One region of the Fictibacillus sp. 26RED30 genome, then DNA from elsewhere that is predicted to be linked to it. Evidence: riboswitches for the same ligand, from Rfam matches in the RefSeq annotation. Region 1 holds a riboswitch; the other holds the start of a gene.

Region 1 (8,050 bases):
AGATCACCGTGAACTTGTGCTTCGATATAATGATTTAAATTTCGATACACTTGTTTTTTAGCTGGGTCTTCAAACGGTAATTTTATTTTTTGAAAAAGATGCTGGACTAATGAACCTATCATAAGATTTGATTCTCCGAGCGCATAATCTCTCGTGAAGATTTCCTCAAATAACGCTGCAAGTATCATATCGAACTCTCTAATAGTTCCTTTTTCTTTTGGATTTTGATGAGAATCAAGGTATGTAAAAGTAGCTCGCTTTGAAACTTCAGGCTTGAGTAAGAAGTAGCACGAACCAAACCGTGGTGCTGGCCCATCGGCATGCATCATAATGTTTAACGCACCATATTTTGCTCGCTCATTAAGGGTCGTTCCTTTTATCTGGTAAGCTCCTCCAAATAATTGTTCTTCCCACCGATCACGCAAACCTCCGGGATAGGCAGATACACTTCCGTTTGAAAGCAACGTTTCAAACTGACTTTTGTATATTCCTTCTTGATGTAAGGCTTCGGCAATACAATTCATTGAAGAGTTTGGCCGATCCGGATGAAAGTGAAGAGCGATTCGGGCATGCTCTTTAACTTTTTGGACTGCCTTATGAAAGACTTCAGTGGTTATGTTAGACATTCTTAATAAATGTTGAATCGTTGCTTGAGCATCGTCCTTATGTCTTGCAGCATAACTCTCAACATAATCTATTGCAGATTGTTGGGCACCAGTTAATTTCATATAATAATCTCCGTTTCCATCTGTAAATGATGTTATTCAAGAACCAATGAAGTGACTCTTCACGCTCATGAATAGTGGTTTAGCTTTAAGGAATATATTTTATAAAGGAGAGGATCATTATGGGTTATCGAAAAAAGAAAAGAATTACAGGATCTCGAAGCTTTAGGACCCCGAGTACAATTCCTCTCATCATACTTTTGGTGATTCTGCTATTCTCTGCTATAAGTTTATTTTTATCTTCGACAGTATTTCAAGATCACCTTGTTCTGACGGAGCTTTTCCTTTTTTTGGCTATGTCTCTGCTATCATTATTTATTGGCGTTGTTGCCAGTTATTCAAGAATACACAACTGGATAGAACGCCTACTTATTCCGGTTGTAATCATTGGAACCATTGCAGCTGCGATTGCTTTTGCACACACCGTATTTCAACTCTACGAAGATATTGGTGACTATGAAGCTAGAAAATTCAACGTGGTAGAAGGAATTCCTTCCTCTTTAACGTATGGCTCGAAAAATGGTCCTGACTATGTCTCTTCCATAATGATTGATAATAAAAAAATTAATGTAGCACATTTGAATATCAAGGCTAAGACTTACAAAGATCATTTCAAAGGCAAATCCATTCGATTGAAATATCTTTCTCATAGTAAGTTTGCGGTAAGTATAGAAAAAAGCGAATAAGTACATCACATGGGATGAGAGCCTTAAAAAAACACAGCCCTCTTTAGAGAAGCTGTGTTTTCATCATTCACTTGCTGTGAGGAGAATGGTTTTATACCAATGTGTGTTGTTTCAAAATCATTGCATATCCTTTTTCATGCTAAGTTCTTATGCGATTTACAGCGACTAACATTAAAAATGATATACCAATAACACTTCCTACCCACATCCATGCAAGATCCATATTTCCTGATTCGATCGCGATATAGATTGCGGTGGATATCGTTTGTGTTTTTCCAGGTATGTTTCCGGCAAACATTAATGTTGCACCAAACTCACCTAGTGCGCGAGCAAAACTTAGAATAGCACCTGATGTGATAGCTCTAACAGATAATGGAACAGAGATTTTTCGCAATACATCCCACTCATTAGCTCCATCTACTCGCGCTGCGTTTTCGATGTCTGCGTCAATAGATTCAAACCCGGCTTTTGCGGATTGATACATGAGTGGAAATGCCACAACTGCAGACGCAATAACGGCTGCCCACCATGTAAACATGATCGGCTGATTAAAGAGCCACTCTACAAGCTGTCCCCCGGGACCATTTCGACCGAACAAAACGATTAACAAGAAACCTATCACCGTTGGGGGTAGTACGAGCGGAAGTAGAAATATTGTTTCGATTAACGTTTTCCCTTTAAACTTCTGGTGAGCCATGATCCTTCCGAAAAATAAGCCGGCTAGGATCACAATCAGTGAAGCTGTCACCGCTATGCCAAGTGATAATTTGACCGGTGACCAAAAATCTATTGCCATTTCCTTTTCCACCCGCTTATTCCATTGATTTATATGTTGTATTCATCTGTCTTCATCATATCATATCGCTCATTGCTGGTGATGAAAGATGCTGATATTGTCGAATGACCTTTATTTTTGAGTTTAGACTTAATTCATGTCTAGTTTGACTTAATCAATGATCAGAACGACTTAATTTTTCTGAGTAAGACTTAATTTTTCTTATTTAGACTTAATTTTCAAAAAAAATGCTCATCGGATGCCTTAAAAACATCTGTAAATGAAAAAAGCTGCTTAGATGAGTGGATTTCACCCATCTAGTCAGCTAATTCATCCTTATTCTTTAACAGCTAGCACTGAACCTTTGTACTCTTTATCAATAAAATCGGTAATTTCTTTTGAATGAAGCACTTCTAACAACGTTTTGATAGATTTCTTCTCTTTGTCGCCATCACGAACTGTGATGATATTCGCAAATGGTGAATCGGATCCTTCAAGTGCGATTGAATCTTTCTTCGGGTTCAAATCTGCATCAATCGCATAGTTAGTGTTAATGACGATCGCATCGCCTTCATCGTTCTCATAAGCTTTTGTTAAAAGACCAGGATCAATATCTGCTACAAATTCTAGGTTTTTTGGATTTTCTACAATGTCGCTTATCTGTGCTTCATACCCTTTTCCTTCTTTTAGTTTGATTAGTCCTTCTGCTTCAAAAATTGAAAGGATACGACCGTGCTCAGCAATTGAATTGCTTAGAATTACTTTCCCACCATTTGGAATGTCTTTTAATGATTTATGTCTTTTTGAGTAAACACCCATCGGCTCTAAGTGAACAGCTCCGGCGTTTTCAAATTTATACTTCGGATTATCTTTCACTTGCTGAGTTAAATATGGAATGTGCTGAAAATAGTTTGCATCTATTTCTTTTTCATAAAGTGATTTATTCGGTAAGATATAGTCTTGGAATTTCACAATTTCTAATTCTATGCCCTTTTCCTCTAAAAGCGGCTTCGCTTCTTCTAATATTTCAGCATGCGGTACATTTGATGCTCCAACTACTAGCTTTTCTGTTTTTTCTCCACCACTTGTAGATGAGCCACAAGCTGCTAATACGAATACTGCCAAACTTGCGAGTAATACTTGGATGATTCTTTTCATGTTCTGATCCCCTATCCATTAGTTTCTATATATTCTTTGATAAAAGCTCTTGTAAGAGGTGGTAAAAAAAACCTCCTGATCTCATAAAAGAGACAGAAGGCTTTTCGAAAAAAATTTCCGATTATCCTCTCATCTCTCAGTGTGACCACTGTTAGATTTAGCACCGTTTTCATGTTGGCTGTTCAACATGAATGGTTGCCGGGCTTCATAGGGCTAATTCCCTCCACCTGCTCTCAATAAGAGTATTCCTATCAAATTACTTTGTATTATTACAGGTATTCAAAGGAAAGTCAAACACTTTTTTTCAAATTATTCTGAACAGATTCTTTATCGTTTTTTAACAACCATTCAGAAGTAGATCTTATGAGAAGATCAAAATGCTTAATGGAAGAATACGTATGATTTGCGCCTTCGATTAGTTCCATAGATTTTGACCCGCCTTTAACCTTCTTTGATTCTTTATAATAGACCGAACAGTAATCTGAAGGAATTACTGGGTCACCCGTTCCATGAATAAATAATGCGCTTCCTCTAAACTTTTTGATAGCTTCTAATGGGGAGAAAGCTTGAAGAGAAAGTAAAAATTCTTCCGTTATGGCATATCCTAAATGATCAATTACAGGATGCTCACCATTGTAACCAACGATTTCTTTGATATCAGCAAAGGGATTCCCTACAGCGGACCAAGTGATCACATTATTAATTCTTTCATCATCCGCTGCCGTGCAAACCGCAACAGCCCCACCTAAACTATGTCCGATTAGTGTTATGGCATGCTCATTAATACATGTCAGTTTGCTTCCAAATGAAATTGCTTCTTTCGTCTGATCAATAAAACAAGCAAACTCATTATCTCCATATTCCCCTTCACTCTCACCGCAGCCAGCATAATCAAACCTCAGTACAGCAAACCCATGTTTAACAAGTGCTTGAGCTGTTTTTACAAACAGACGGTCTACTCCAATTCGTGTACTCGTAAAACCGTGGCAAATGATGATCAAAGGGAACTTCTTTTCACCTTCAACGCTCCATTTAGGAAAATGAATAGTGTAAGCCAATTTTCTCCCTTTCCACGATATACAATCCGACGTAACCATATCACCCACTCCTTTTTTCTCTATTGAAATTCACTTATCAAGCATCATAGACGAAAAAAAACCGTGTTCACTTAGAGAACACGGTTCCATACTTAAAATCCGTTCGTTCTCTCATCTCTCAGCAAAACTGCTGTTAGATTTAGCACCGTTTCGGTCAAAACAAAGTTCATCCGATGGTTGCCGGGCTTCATAGGGCTAATTCCCTCCACCTGCTCTTAATAAGAGTTTGGTTATTAATTTAATGATAATCATAGGCTAATTGTTAATGGTTGTCAATGTTATATACCATAACGGCACATTCAACCTTACAGAATATATTTATGTACCTAGGAAATGCTAAACAAATGTAGTAGTTTCACGACGTAATAACGAACGGGTGATATCAATGATATTTTTTAAGAAGAAAAAGAAAAAACAACAAGAATCAAATAGCGTTTCTACAAAAGATTCATTGACATTCCCAGAGCTTATGAAAAAGCTAACGGCTTCCGCTGACTTTTCTACCGTTAAGCAATCATCACTCAGCACATTTTATATCTCTTATTATAAAACCCTTGTAAATCCTGAATTTGTTCATCGTGATTTATTACCGTATATAACAGAAATCCCTCTTAAAAACTTAGACGATATTCAGAAGCATCTACCGTTAGATGGAATGGTCAAAACGAATGATGTTCATGACATCGCGAACAAAGTAACAGCAGGCTTCATTCTCATTCAAATGAACAAAGACGACCCTGAAGGTTTGCTCGTTCCGAGTCTATCAACTGAAAACAGACAGATCTCGATTCCTGAAACTGAATTTAGCGTTGTTGGCCCAAAGGAAGCATTCGTTGAATCATTAGATACCAACCTAAATTTAATTCGCAAACGACTTCCCATTCCAGAATTTACAGTAAAAGAAGTTAGGGTTGGAAAACTTTCAAAAACGAGAGTAGCAATTATCTACATCGACGGAATCGCTGATGAAGAAAATGTGAATACCGCTATTCAGCGTGTTAACGATATCGAATACGACCATGTCGTAGATAGTTCTTATATCAATCAAATGATTTCAGACAACGAGAACTCTCCTTTTCCACAGCTCATCGATACAGAACGACCAGATCGAGTGGCGAGTGTTCTATCTGAAGGAAAAGTGGCGATTATGGCTGACGGATCACCACATGCATTGACTGGTCCAACAACGATCGTAGAGTTCTTTTCGGCATTTGAAGATTATTTTCTCAATTGGACGCTCGCTTCTGTTATTCGATTGATCAGATTGATGGCGGTTATGTTCTCTGTGTTATCTTCGCCGCTTTATGTAGCTGTTTTAACGTTTCATTATGAGATGATTCCAGAAAACCTTCTAGCTACACTTGTGGCTTCACGTAACGATATTCCGTTCCCGCCTATATTAGAAGCTATCGTACTAGAGCTTTCGATTGAATTACTTCGTGAAGCTGGTGCGAGATTACCATCTAAAGTCGGCCAAACGATCGGTATCGTTGGAGGTATCGTTATCGGAACGGCAGCGGTTCAAGCTGGTTTAACAAGTAACGTTCTGTTGATTATTGTAGCTCTAGCCGCACTCGCTTCTTTTACAACACCTGTGTATCAGATGAGTAACACGATTCGATTACTTCGCTTTCCTTTTTTATTATTTGCACAGTTCTTAGGTCTACTTGGTGTTGCGATCTGTTTTGCATTTATTGTTTCACATCTATTAAAGCTTACTTCTCTCGGAAGACCTTACATCGCACCCCTATATCCACTTCGTGCAAATGACTTAAAAGATGCACTAATACGAATGCCGTTCAGTATGCAAAATAGCCGTCCGTCTTTATTAAGACCACAAGATAAGGCAAGAATGAATAAAAAACGCGCAACAGCAAAGCATGACATAGAGGACTAAAAAATGAGGGGTATGTATGTCTCAGATCAGTGTAAACAAACAGATATCACCTTACATGGCTTTTTATATGGTTACAACGATGCAGATTGGAGTAGGTATTCTGGGGTTCGAGCGTTATATCGCTAAATCAGCAGGACATGATGCATGGATTTCTGTAATCATTGGAGGTCTTTCATTTAATGTGTTGATCTGGATGATCTATCGTCTCCTTACGAAAGAGAACGCTGATATAATTGGCGTACATAGAAACTTATTCGGTAGATGGATCGGCGGTGCGTTAAGCTTTCTTCTCTTGATTTATTTTAGTTCAACGATTCTAACAGTACTTAGGACGTATATTGAAGTGATTCAAATCTGGGTGTTTCCTGAGCTGAATACGGCTGTTATAGCCATCATCCTCTTAGGATTAGCTTATTCGTATGTTATTGGAGGAATCCGCGTTGTCGCAGGATTATCCGTACTAGGCTTTTTTATCACCCTCCCTCTATTTTTATTAAAATATTACGCACTTAAAAACGCACACTATACAAATCTTTTACCTATTTTAGATCATTCATTTAGCGACCTCATGGCTGCTACTAAAGGAGTTACTCTTGATTATTTAGGATTCGAGCTCATACTGTTGTATTTACCTTTTTTAAAACAACCTGAAAAATCACAAAAGTGGGCTCACTTAGGAAATCTATTTACCATGTTCACTTACCTCATTACTGTATTCGTATCTTTTGTCTATTTTAATCAAGAACAACTTCAACATACGATTTGGGCGACACTAACACTATGGAAAATTGTAGACCTCCCATTCGCCCAGCGATTCGAATATGCCGGTATCGCTCTTTGGCTTTTCGTCGTTCTTCCTAACATCTGTATAGGTTTGTGGTCTGTAAGCCGCGGAATTCATCGTTTATATAAGATCAAACAAAAAAGTGCGCTGCGCACAATGCTTTTCGTTATTTTCATATGTTGCATCTTAGTCGTTGATCGCCAACAAGTAGACATACTAAATACGAAAGTTTCTCAAGTTGGTTTTTATATTCTCTATGCTTATATACCGTTTTTATTTGTGATCCAGCTGATTTCAGGAAAAGTGAGGAAAACAAAAAATGGCTAAAAAGAAGCTTCTCATTATCTTCACATTAATGCTATTAACTGGCTGCTTTCCAAGCAAAAAAATCCTAGAAGATGTTCAACTCGTATCAGCAGTTGGATATGATTATAAATCGAATAACCAAGTAGAGTTGAACGGGATGGTAGCCATTCCACAGCGAGGAGAAGATGTTCCTCCAATTTCTCAAGTGTTTACAGCAACTACGAATACGAGCAAGATGGCAAGAGCTCTAGAACAAGCTGAATCTCCAAAACCATTTGAGATCGGTCGCTTAGAAATTGCTCTATATAACGACCGATTAGCTGAAAAAGGCATATATGATCTAGTTGACACACTTCAGCGTGATCCTTCCTTAGGTCGAGACCTATATTTAGCAGTCGTTAAAGGAAGTACGAAAACATTGTTAAAAGAGCAGTATCCGCTTAGTGAAACGCCATCTAAGTATTTGCTCCAGCTTCTAAATCAAAATATGAACGCGAACATACCAAAGTCAAATCTACATGATTTTTTGTATACGTATTACGGAAAAGGCATGGATCCCAACTTGCCACTCTTGGAAATGCAGGGGGATCGAATACGAGTAAAAGGTACAGCCCTCTTAAAA
Region 2 (8,050 bases), 890 kb from region 1:
GTCGTAATGATGATCGAGATTAAAATTCCCATAGCGATGATTGAACCGAAGTTCGGGCCGATCGCAACGATTAATATTGGACCTAACGCTACTTTAGGCATGGCGTTTAAAACAACAAGATAGGGATCAAGGACTTTAGATAGAAATGGAGACCACCAAAGCAGGGCTGCAAGTAAAGTCCCAAGCAGTGTACCTAATATAAATCCTAATATGGTCTCGCCTAGAGTGAATATTACGTGAATATAAAGTGATCCATCACTAACCTTTTCTATAAAAAGAGACCCTATCTTCGTTGGTGAACTAAACAGTAAAGGATTGATCCAACCTCGTAGAGAGGCAACTTCCCATAACAAGAAAAAGCTGATAAAAATAAATAGTTGAACAAGACGTATATTTCTATTTTCTTTTTTTATCGATTCAAGATACTCGTGGTGAATCTTACTCTTTATCGTTTTGTTCAATGTGCTCCAACTCCTCCCATATTTGCTGAAAGGTTGCTGAAAAGTCTGGATGCTGACGAGCTTCAAAGGGAGGGAGATTCCTTAGTGTTTCTGGCATTTTAAACGTTCTGAAAATACGTCCAGGATTTGTTGATAATAAGATAACAGTATCACTCATCGCAATAGCCTCGCCGATATCATGTGTAACTAAGATAGCTGTTTTTCCATGTTCTCTTAGAGTTGAGGATACGAGATCTTCAAGCTTTAACTTTGTTTGGTAATCGAGTGCTGAGAAGGGCTCATCGAGCAAGAGAATCTTAGGCTGTGTAGCGAGTGTGCGAACGAGCGCCACCCTCTGTCTCATACCTCCAGAAAGCTCTGAAGGGAATTTTGTTAATGTATGATCAAGCCCGATCTCTTTAAGAAGTCGTATAGCGGATTGAACGTTTTCTAAGGAATGCTGATTCCGCAGTTTTAAACCAAGCGTTATGTTATCCTGAATCGTTTTCCATGGAAACAGATAGTCTTGTTGTAGCATGTAACCGATTTTTGGGTGCGGAGAAGTAATTTTTTGATTATTTACCATTACCGATCCGACCGTTGGTGTTAACAGACCAGCGATCATAGATAGAAGTGTAGATTTACCGCACCCGCTTGGTCCCAGTAAGGATATAAACTCGCCTTCTTGTACAGAAAGCGAAATATCTTCTAAGGCCGTTGTGGCAGACGTTTTTGAAAAGTAAGTTTGCCCGACAGATTTTAATTGTAATAAAGCCACGACGATCCCTCCTGATTGTGTATTTGTAATCTCAGCGAATCATCAGTAAAGCTTCTCGTGTAAAAATGCAACAAGAAGCTCACTTTGGTAGCCGTTTCATTATGCAGAGACGTAAGTTCTCTTATTTAATGGCTTTCTTAGCTATTTGAGTATCCACAAGAATGTTATAATCTACTTTCTTCGGAAGCTCTCCTGCTTCGTCCATAATGGTCTGTAAGTTGTTCCACTCTTCTTCATCTAATATCGGGTTAAGAGCGAAACTGTGCTGACTCTTATATCGATCTACAACCGTTTCAATAAGTTCCACAGGGGTATCTTCAAAATAAGGTGCGATTACTTTGGCGATCTCTTTTGCCGAATGGTTCTCGACCCATAACTGCGCTTTATATAAGCCTTTTGTAAATTTCTCCAATGTTTCTTTGTTTTCTTTTATATAGCTTTGTTTTGACATGAATGTTGTATAAGGAATCTTCCCGGACTCGGCACCGAACGAAGCGACAATGTGCCCAATTCCTTCTTGCTCAAAAAGACTTGCTTGCGGCTCGAATAATTGAACGTAATCTCCAGTTCCAGATGCAAAGGCATTTGCAATATTGGCAAAATCAATATTTTGAATCATTGTTAGATCATTCTTAGGGTCGATCCCGTGTTTCTTTATACCAAACTCACCTGCCATCTGTGGCATGCCGCCTTTACGCTGGCCTAAAAAAGTACTGCCTTTTAATTGATCCCACGAAAAGAATTCCGGCTTTTTCCTTGCAACCAAGAAAGTACCGTCTGTCTGAGTGAGTTGTGCAAAGTTAATAACAGGGTCAGTTGATTCTTGTGCATGTACATAGATTGTTGTTTCAGAACCAACGAGTGCTACGTCTGCTCCATCAGATAGAAGAGCCGTCATCGTTTTGTCGCCGCCCCAGGTGGTAGTCAGCTCGACGTCCAAACCTTCTTCTTTAAAAAAGCCTTTTTCTATGGCAACATATTGTGGAGCGTAAAAAATGGATCGTGTTACTTCGGCGATTCTGATCTTATCTTTTTTAGGGCTTGAGGTATTGCACCCTGCCAGCAGCATGGAGAAAGCTAGTAAACAAGTAAAAAGTAGCATTAGTTTTCTTTTGAAATATTTCATATTGGATCCTCCTGCACATAGGAATGAAGTCATGACTTTTATGTAATAATGTATGTGATTGGTGCAAATGTGTGTTTGCCCACAAAAATAAAGGAGTGTAGGAATGAAAAAGGCAAAAATGATAGAGTGGCAGCGATTTCCTTCTCCGCATCCTACCATTCGTTTGTATGTAGTTACTTATTTAAATGATGGGTTAAAAATAAAAGGACTAGCAGCATTACCAGAAGGGAAAGGACCTTTTCCGGGTTTCCTTTATCTCAGGGGCGGAATCAAGTCCGTTGGCATGGTCAGAATTGCTAGGATCATTCAGTTTGCCTCACAAGGATTTGTTGTGATGGCTCCCTATTATCGTGGAAATCTAGGGGGGGAAGGCAACGAAGATTTTGCTGGGGAAGATCGAACAGATGCATTTGCAGCTTATGAAGTTTTGAAGCAGTTTCCAAAAGTAGATGAAGAGGATATTCATGTGTTCGGATTTTCTCGTGGCGGTCCTATGGCATTGTTTACGGCAATGAAATATCCTGAGATACGTTCTGTCGTAACATGGGGCGGTGTGACTGATATGGCTATCACGTATGCAGAGAGAGAGGATCTGCGCAGGATGATGAAGAGAGTTATTGGAGGAACACCAGAGAAATATCCAGAAGAATTTGAATGGCGATCGCCGCTTAATTATTGTGAAGAATTAGATACACCCTTACTTTGCATTCACGGTATGAAGGATGAGAATGTAACCGTCGAACACACACTTAAGATAGAAAAAAGATTAAAAGAACTCAAAAAGCCATGTGAAACATGGATCTATCCTGAATACACCCATTATTTTCCTCCAAAAGAGAACCGGAAGATTACATATGCTTTATGCGCATGGATGAAAGGACATGGAAAAGGAGCTGAATGAGATTTTAGCTCCTTTTCATAAATGAAAAAACCTTCCATTGCTAGAATGGAAGGTCATTATTCCGTGTATTAAACGAGCGGTCCAGCTTGAGAAATCTCAGCTGATACAGACTTGAATTTTTCAAAGTTCGCATTAAATTGACCAGCAAGTTCTTTCGCTTTCACATCATAAGCGTCTTGATCACTCCATGTTTTCTTCGGTTGAAGAACTTGGTCTGGTACCCCAGGGCAATGTGTTGGGATATGAAGCCCAAAAATAGGATCTACTACTGTTTCAACTGAGGCAAGCTCGCCTTCTAGAGCAGCCTGCACCATTGCACGTGTATGACCTAGGTTCATACGACTTCCAATACCGTACTCTCCACCAGACCAGCCTGTGTTAACAAGGTAAACTTGAACGTTGTGCTGATCAATTTTCTTGCCAAGCATCTCAGCATAAACGGTAGCAGGAAGTGGCAGGAATGGAGCGCCAAAGCAAGTTGAGAAAGTAGCTTGTGGTGATGTTACGCCTCTTTCTGTTCCTGCAAGTTTGCTCGTGTATCCTGATAGGAAATGATACATCGCTTGCTCTTTAGTAAGTTTGCTGATCGGAGGCAGTACACCGAATGCATCAGCAGTTAAGAAGATGATTGTATTCGGGTGTCCTGCGACACTTGGTTGAATAATATTAGGAATAGCATCAACAGGATAAGCAGCACGTGTGTTTTCTGTTAGTGAAGAATCTTTATAATCTGCTTCTCTTGTAACTGAATCGATCATAACATTCTCCAAAACGCTTCCAAAACGAATCGCATTCCAGATCTGTGGTTCTTTTTCTTTAGAAAGATCGATTGTTTTAGCATAACATCCACCTTCGATATTGAAGACACCGGTGTTAGCCCAACCATGCTCATCATCTCCGATTAAGCGACGGTTCGGATCTGCTGATAATGTAGTTTTACCAGTTCCAGATAGTCCGAAGAATAAAGCTACATCTCCTTCATTCCCAACGTTGGCAGAGCAGTGCATAGATAGGATGCCTTTTTCAGGAAGAATGTAGTTCATGACAGAGAATACAGATTTTTTGATTTCACCTGCGTACTCAGTACCACCGATAAGGACAATTTTCTTTTCAAAAGAGACGATAATAAATGTTTCTGAGTTAGTTCCATCTTCAGCCGGATTAGCTTGAAATCCTGGTGCTGAAATCACTGTGAATTGAGATTCATGAGAACCTAGCTCATCGTGGTTCGGGCGCACAAACATTTGGTGAGCAAAAAGGTTATGCCATGCATACTCGTTAATTACTTGGATAGGTAGGCGATACTCGCGGTCCGCACCAGCAAACCCTTTAAATACGAATAGTTCTTCTTTATTGCTTAAGTATTGGAGTACTTTTTTGTATAATTTATCAAAGTTTTCTGGTGAAAATGGTTTATTTACCTTTCCCCAATCGATTGAATCTTTAATGGAAGCATCTTCAACGATAAATTTATCCTCAGGGGAACGGCCTGTATATTTCCCCGTTGTAGCTTGAAGTGCTCCTGTGGATGTAAGGATGCCCTCGTTGCGCTGAAGAGATTTTTCTACTAAAACCGGAACAGGTAAGTTCTGGTGAGTTGTTTCACGGGTCACAAGATCGTTTAAGGTTGTCGTAAATTCCAATGTATTCATATGAGACAGTACCATCCTTTATCCTAGAGTGATATATTCGAAAATTAGTATAACACATTGATTTAAATAATGTATACTATTTTATGAAAGTGCATCAAAAAAGTTCTTACTTCTGAAAAAAAGAACAAAATGTTGTGAATTATCCATCTTATTTAAAACGCTTTCATTCTATAGAATATAATACTCCAAACTTATTGCTATTCATAGGGTTTTCTATTGACAGAGGTGAAGCATTACGCTATCATATTTCGAGAACGGCTACTCTTATTCTGAGTAGGTGGAGGGACAGGCCCTATGAAACCCAGCAACCGACATGAAAGTGGCAATAATAACGCTACTGGAAATGAAAAGGTGCTAACCTGCAAGGTGAAAATAACCTTGGACAATAAGAGGTTGAAGGCATTTTGGTTTTATAAACCTTTTCCCTCGTGAATGTATGTGAGACAGGGAAGGGCTTTTTTTATGCCTTTTTCAGGTTAAGAACATAAACTGTGTAAAATAGATAAGAATAAAGTACCGTATCATACTCAAAAGCAGTTAAAGGGAGGATATTAACTTGTCCAAAAAAGTTAGTCGTCGTTTATTTACATCAGAATCCGTTACAGAAGGCCATCCAGATAAAATCTGTGACCAAATCTCAGATGCGATTCTAGATGAAATTTTAGCTAATGATGCAAATGCTCGTGTAGCATGTGAAACATCTGTAACTACAGGTCTTGTACTTGTTGCAGGTGAGATCACAACTTCTACTTATGTAGACATCCCAAAAGTTGTACGTGAGACAATTAAAGAAATCGGTTATGACCGTGCCAAATATGGTTTCGATTCTGAAACATGTGCAGTACTAACTTCTATCGATGAGCAATCTGCTGATATCGCGATGGGTGTTGATCAAGCTCTTGAAGCAAGAGAAGGTTCTATGACAGATGCTGAGATCGAAGCGATCGGTGCAGGTGACCAAGGTCTAATGTTCGGATATGCTTGTAACGAAACAGAAGAGCTTATGCCTCTACCAATCTCACTAGCTCATAAATTATCTCGTCGTCTTACAGAGGTTCGTAAGTCTGAAGAGATTCCTTACTTGCGTCCAGATGGAAAAACTCAAGTAACTGTTGAATATGATGAGAACGACAAACCTGTACGTATTGACACAATCGTAATTTCTACTCAGCACCACCCTGAGAACACACTTGAAGAAATTCAAAGAGACATCAAAGAAAAAGTAATCACGCCGGTTGTTCCTGCTGAACTAATCGACGAGAACACAAAATACTTCATCAACCCAACGGGCCGTTTCGTAATCGGCGGACCACAAGGTGATGCTGGACTTACTGGCCGTAAAATCATCGTAGATACATACGGTGGATATGCTCGTCACGGTGGTGGTGCATTCTCTGGTAAGGACGCGACTAAAGTTGACCGTTCTGCTGCTTATGCTGCTCGTTATGTTGCTAAAAACATCGTAGCATCAGGTCTTGCTGACAAAGTTGAAGTTCAGCTTGCTTATGCAATTGGTGTTGCTCAACCAGTATCAATCGCTGTAAACACGTTTGAAACAGGTAAAGTTTCTGAAGAAGTTCTTGTAGAACTAGTTCGCAACAACTTCGACCTTCGTCCGGCTGGAATCATTAAGATGCTTGATCTTCGCCGTCCGATCTACAAGCAAACTGCTGCATACGGCCACTTTGGACGTACTGACATCAACCTTCCTTGGGAGAACACAGATAAAGCTGCAGAGCTTAAGAAACAAGCAAATATTTAATAACATATAACATGTTAAACCAGACTTCCTTTTGGAAGTCTGGTTTTTTTAGTGGTTAGTTTAGAAGGTTATGTCGAAAATCGGATAAAAAATTTTATGTACGGAATTATTCGCTAGTTTTACGGATAAATGTTCTTTATCTGCGGATATAATTGTGATTACCTCGTAAAAAAAATTTGTGTATCTTCCAAACGAACATCTTAATCGCTAATGTTCATTTGGAAGATAGCTTTATTTTATCCTCGTATTTTCATATCCTCTTACCTATTCACCGCTACGCAATGATCGTTTTATTTTTATTCTTCGTATAAATAACTTCTTCATACTGCATTAAAAGGTTCCCGAAAATAGCTGACCAAGATTGAGTCATCGCATAATTTCTTGCTTTTCGTTTCATAGAGCCTAAGAGCATAGGATCTTCCATAATAGAAACGATATTTTGTATGAATGAGTCAGCTTCTGTAGCTTTGCAGATTCTACCCGTTACACCGTCTTGAACAATTTCAGCTACTCCGCCAGAATCGCACACGATAGCAGGTAACCCAGAGGCAGCTGCTTCTAAAACAACATTGCCGAACGTCTCTGTAGAAGAAGGGAAGACGAAAAGGTCGGCTGAAGCATAAACCCGCGCAAGATCTTCTCCAGATAGATAGCCTGCACATGTTACATTGCTATATTCAGTTTCCCACTGTTCGACATCACGTCGACTTGGTCCGTCACCCACAATCAGCCAATGAACATTCTCGCTCAAAGGGGATGGCAGCTTATCTATCATTTCTTTGAGGATGTTTAGATCCTTTTCAGGTGCTAGTCTTCCCACGAACAAGAAGATATACTTCTGTGTGATCTTATATTCTTCACGAACATGGAAATCTCGATTTTGAGGTGTGAACATCATACAGTCAACTCCTCTGGACCATATTTCAATAGAAGTAAAGCTTTTTGTGTATAAAATCTTCCGTGTTTCTTCACTTGGAACAAAGATCTTTTCAAAAGGTTTATGAAACCATTGCAGATAACGCCAGAGCAAAGGGGATAAGAAATCTAGATGGTAGTAAGCAAGGTAGCGGTCAAAATGAGTATGATAAGAGGCAACCATGGGAATGCTTTCTTTTTTACCGTATCTCATTCCGAACAGGCCAATATTAAAAGGAGTCGCAATATGGAGGAGATCAGGTTTAAATTTATTCAGTTCATCGTTCAAGGCTTTAAACTGAGGTATGGCAAGCCTGCACTCCGGATATAGAAAGAGTGGCAGGCTTTTCATTGCATAATATTGTTTGCCCTCTGTTTCTTGAACCTCTTCAAATGAAGGCATGATAACTTTATAGTCAACTCCATTGGTTTCTAGGTAACTCGTAAATCTTTTTAACGTACGAGCAACTCCGTTA

What was found. Region 1 has a riboswitch for S-adenosylmethionine ahead of IHV11_RS07300 (alpha/beta hydrolase). Riboswitches for the same ligand answer to the same signal wherever they lie in the genome.
Region 2: it holds a riboswitch for S-adenosylmethionine, as region 1 does, so the genes downstream of both, metK (methionine adenosyltransferase) here and IHV11_RS07300 (alpha/beta hydrolase) in region 1, are expected to answer to the same signal.

The regions. Positions count from the first base shown of each region.
Region 1 covers NZ_JACZDV010000001.1:1,420,243-1,428,292, reverse strand. Annotated here, with positions in the region: gene IHV11_RS07320 (DUF3626 domain-containing protein) at 1-728, opposite strand, end outside; gene IHV11_RS07315 (hypothetical protein) at 848-1,411, shown strand; gene modB (molybdate ABC transporter permease subunit) at 1,551-2,207, opposite strand; gene IHV11_RS07305 (MetQ/NlpA family ABC transporter substrate-binding protein) at 2,523-3,344, opposite strand; SAM riboswitch class I at 3,471-3,587, opposite strand; gene IHV11_RS07300 (alpha/beta hydrolase) at 3,635-4,441, opposite strand; SAM riboswitch class I at 4,550-4,666, opposite strand; gene IHV11_RS07295 (spore germination protein) at 4,827-6,338, shown strand; gene IHV11_RS07290 (GerAB/ArcD/ProY family transporter) at 6,355-7,449, shown strand; gene IHV11_RS07285 (Ger(x)C family spore germination protein) at 7,442-8,050, shown strand, end outside.
Region 2 covers NZ_JACZDV010000001.1:526,218-534,267, forward strand. Annotated here, with positions in the region: gene IHV11_RS02605 (ABC transporter permease) at 1-461, opposite strand, end outside; gene IHV11_RS02610 (ABC transporter ATP-binding protein) at 439-1,218, opposite strand; gene IHV11_RS02615 (ABC transporter substrate-binding protein) at 1,340-2,287, opposite strand; gene IHV11_RS02620 (alpha/beta hydrolase family protein) at 2,448-3,245, shown strand; gene pckA (phosphoenolpyruvate carboxykinase (ATP)) at 3,314-4,897, opposite strand; SAM riboswitch class I at 5,159-5,289, shown strand; gene metK (methionine adenosyltransferase) at 5,454-6,659, shown strand; gene IHV11_RS02635 (glycosyltransferase family 4 protein) at 6,934-8,050, opposite strand, start outside.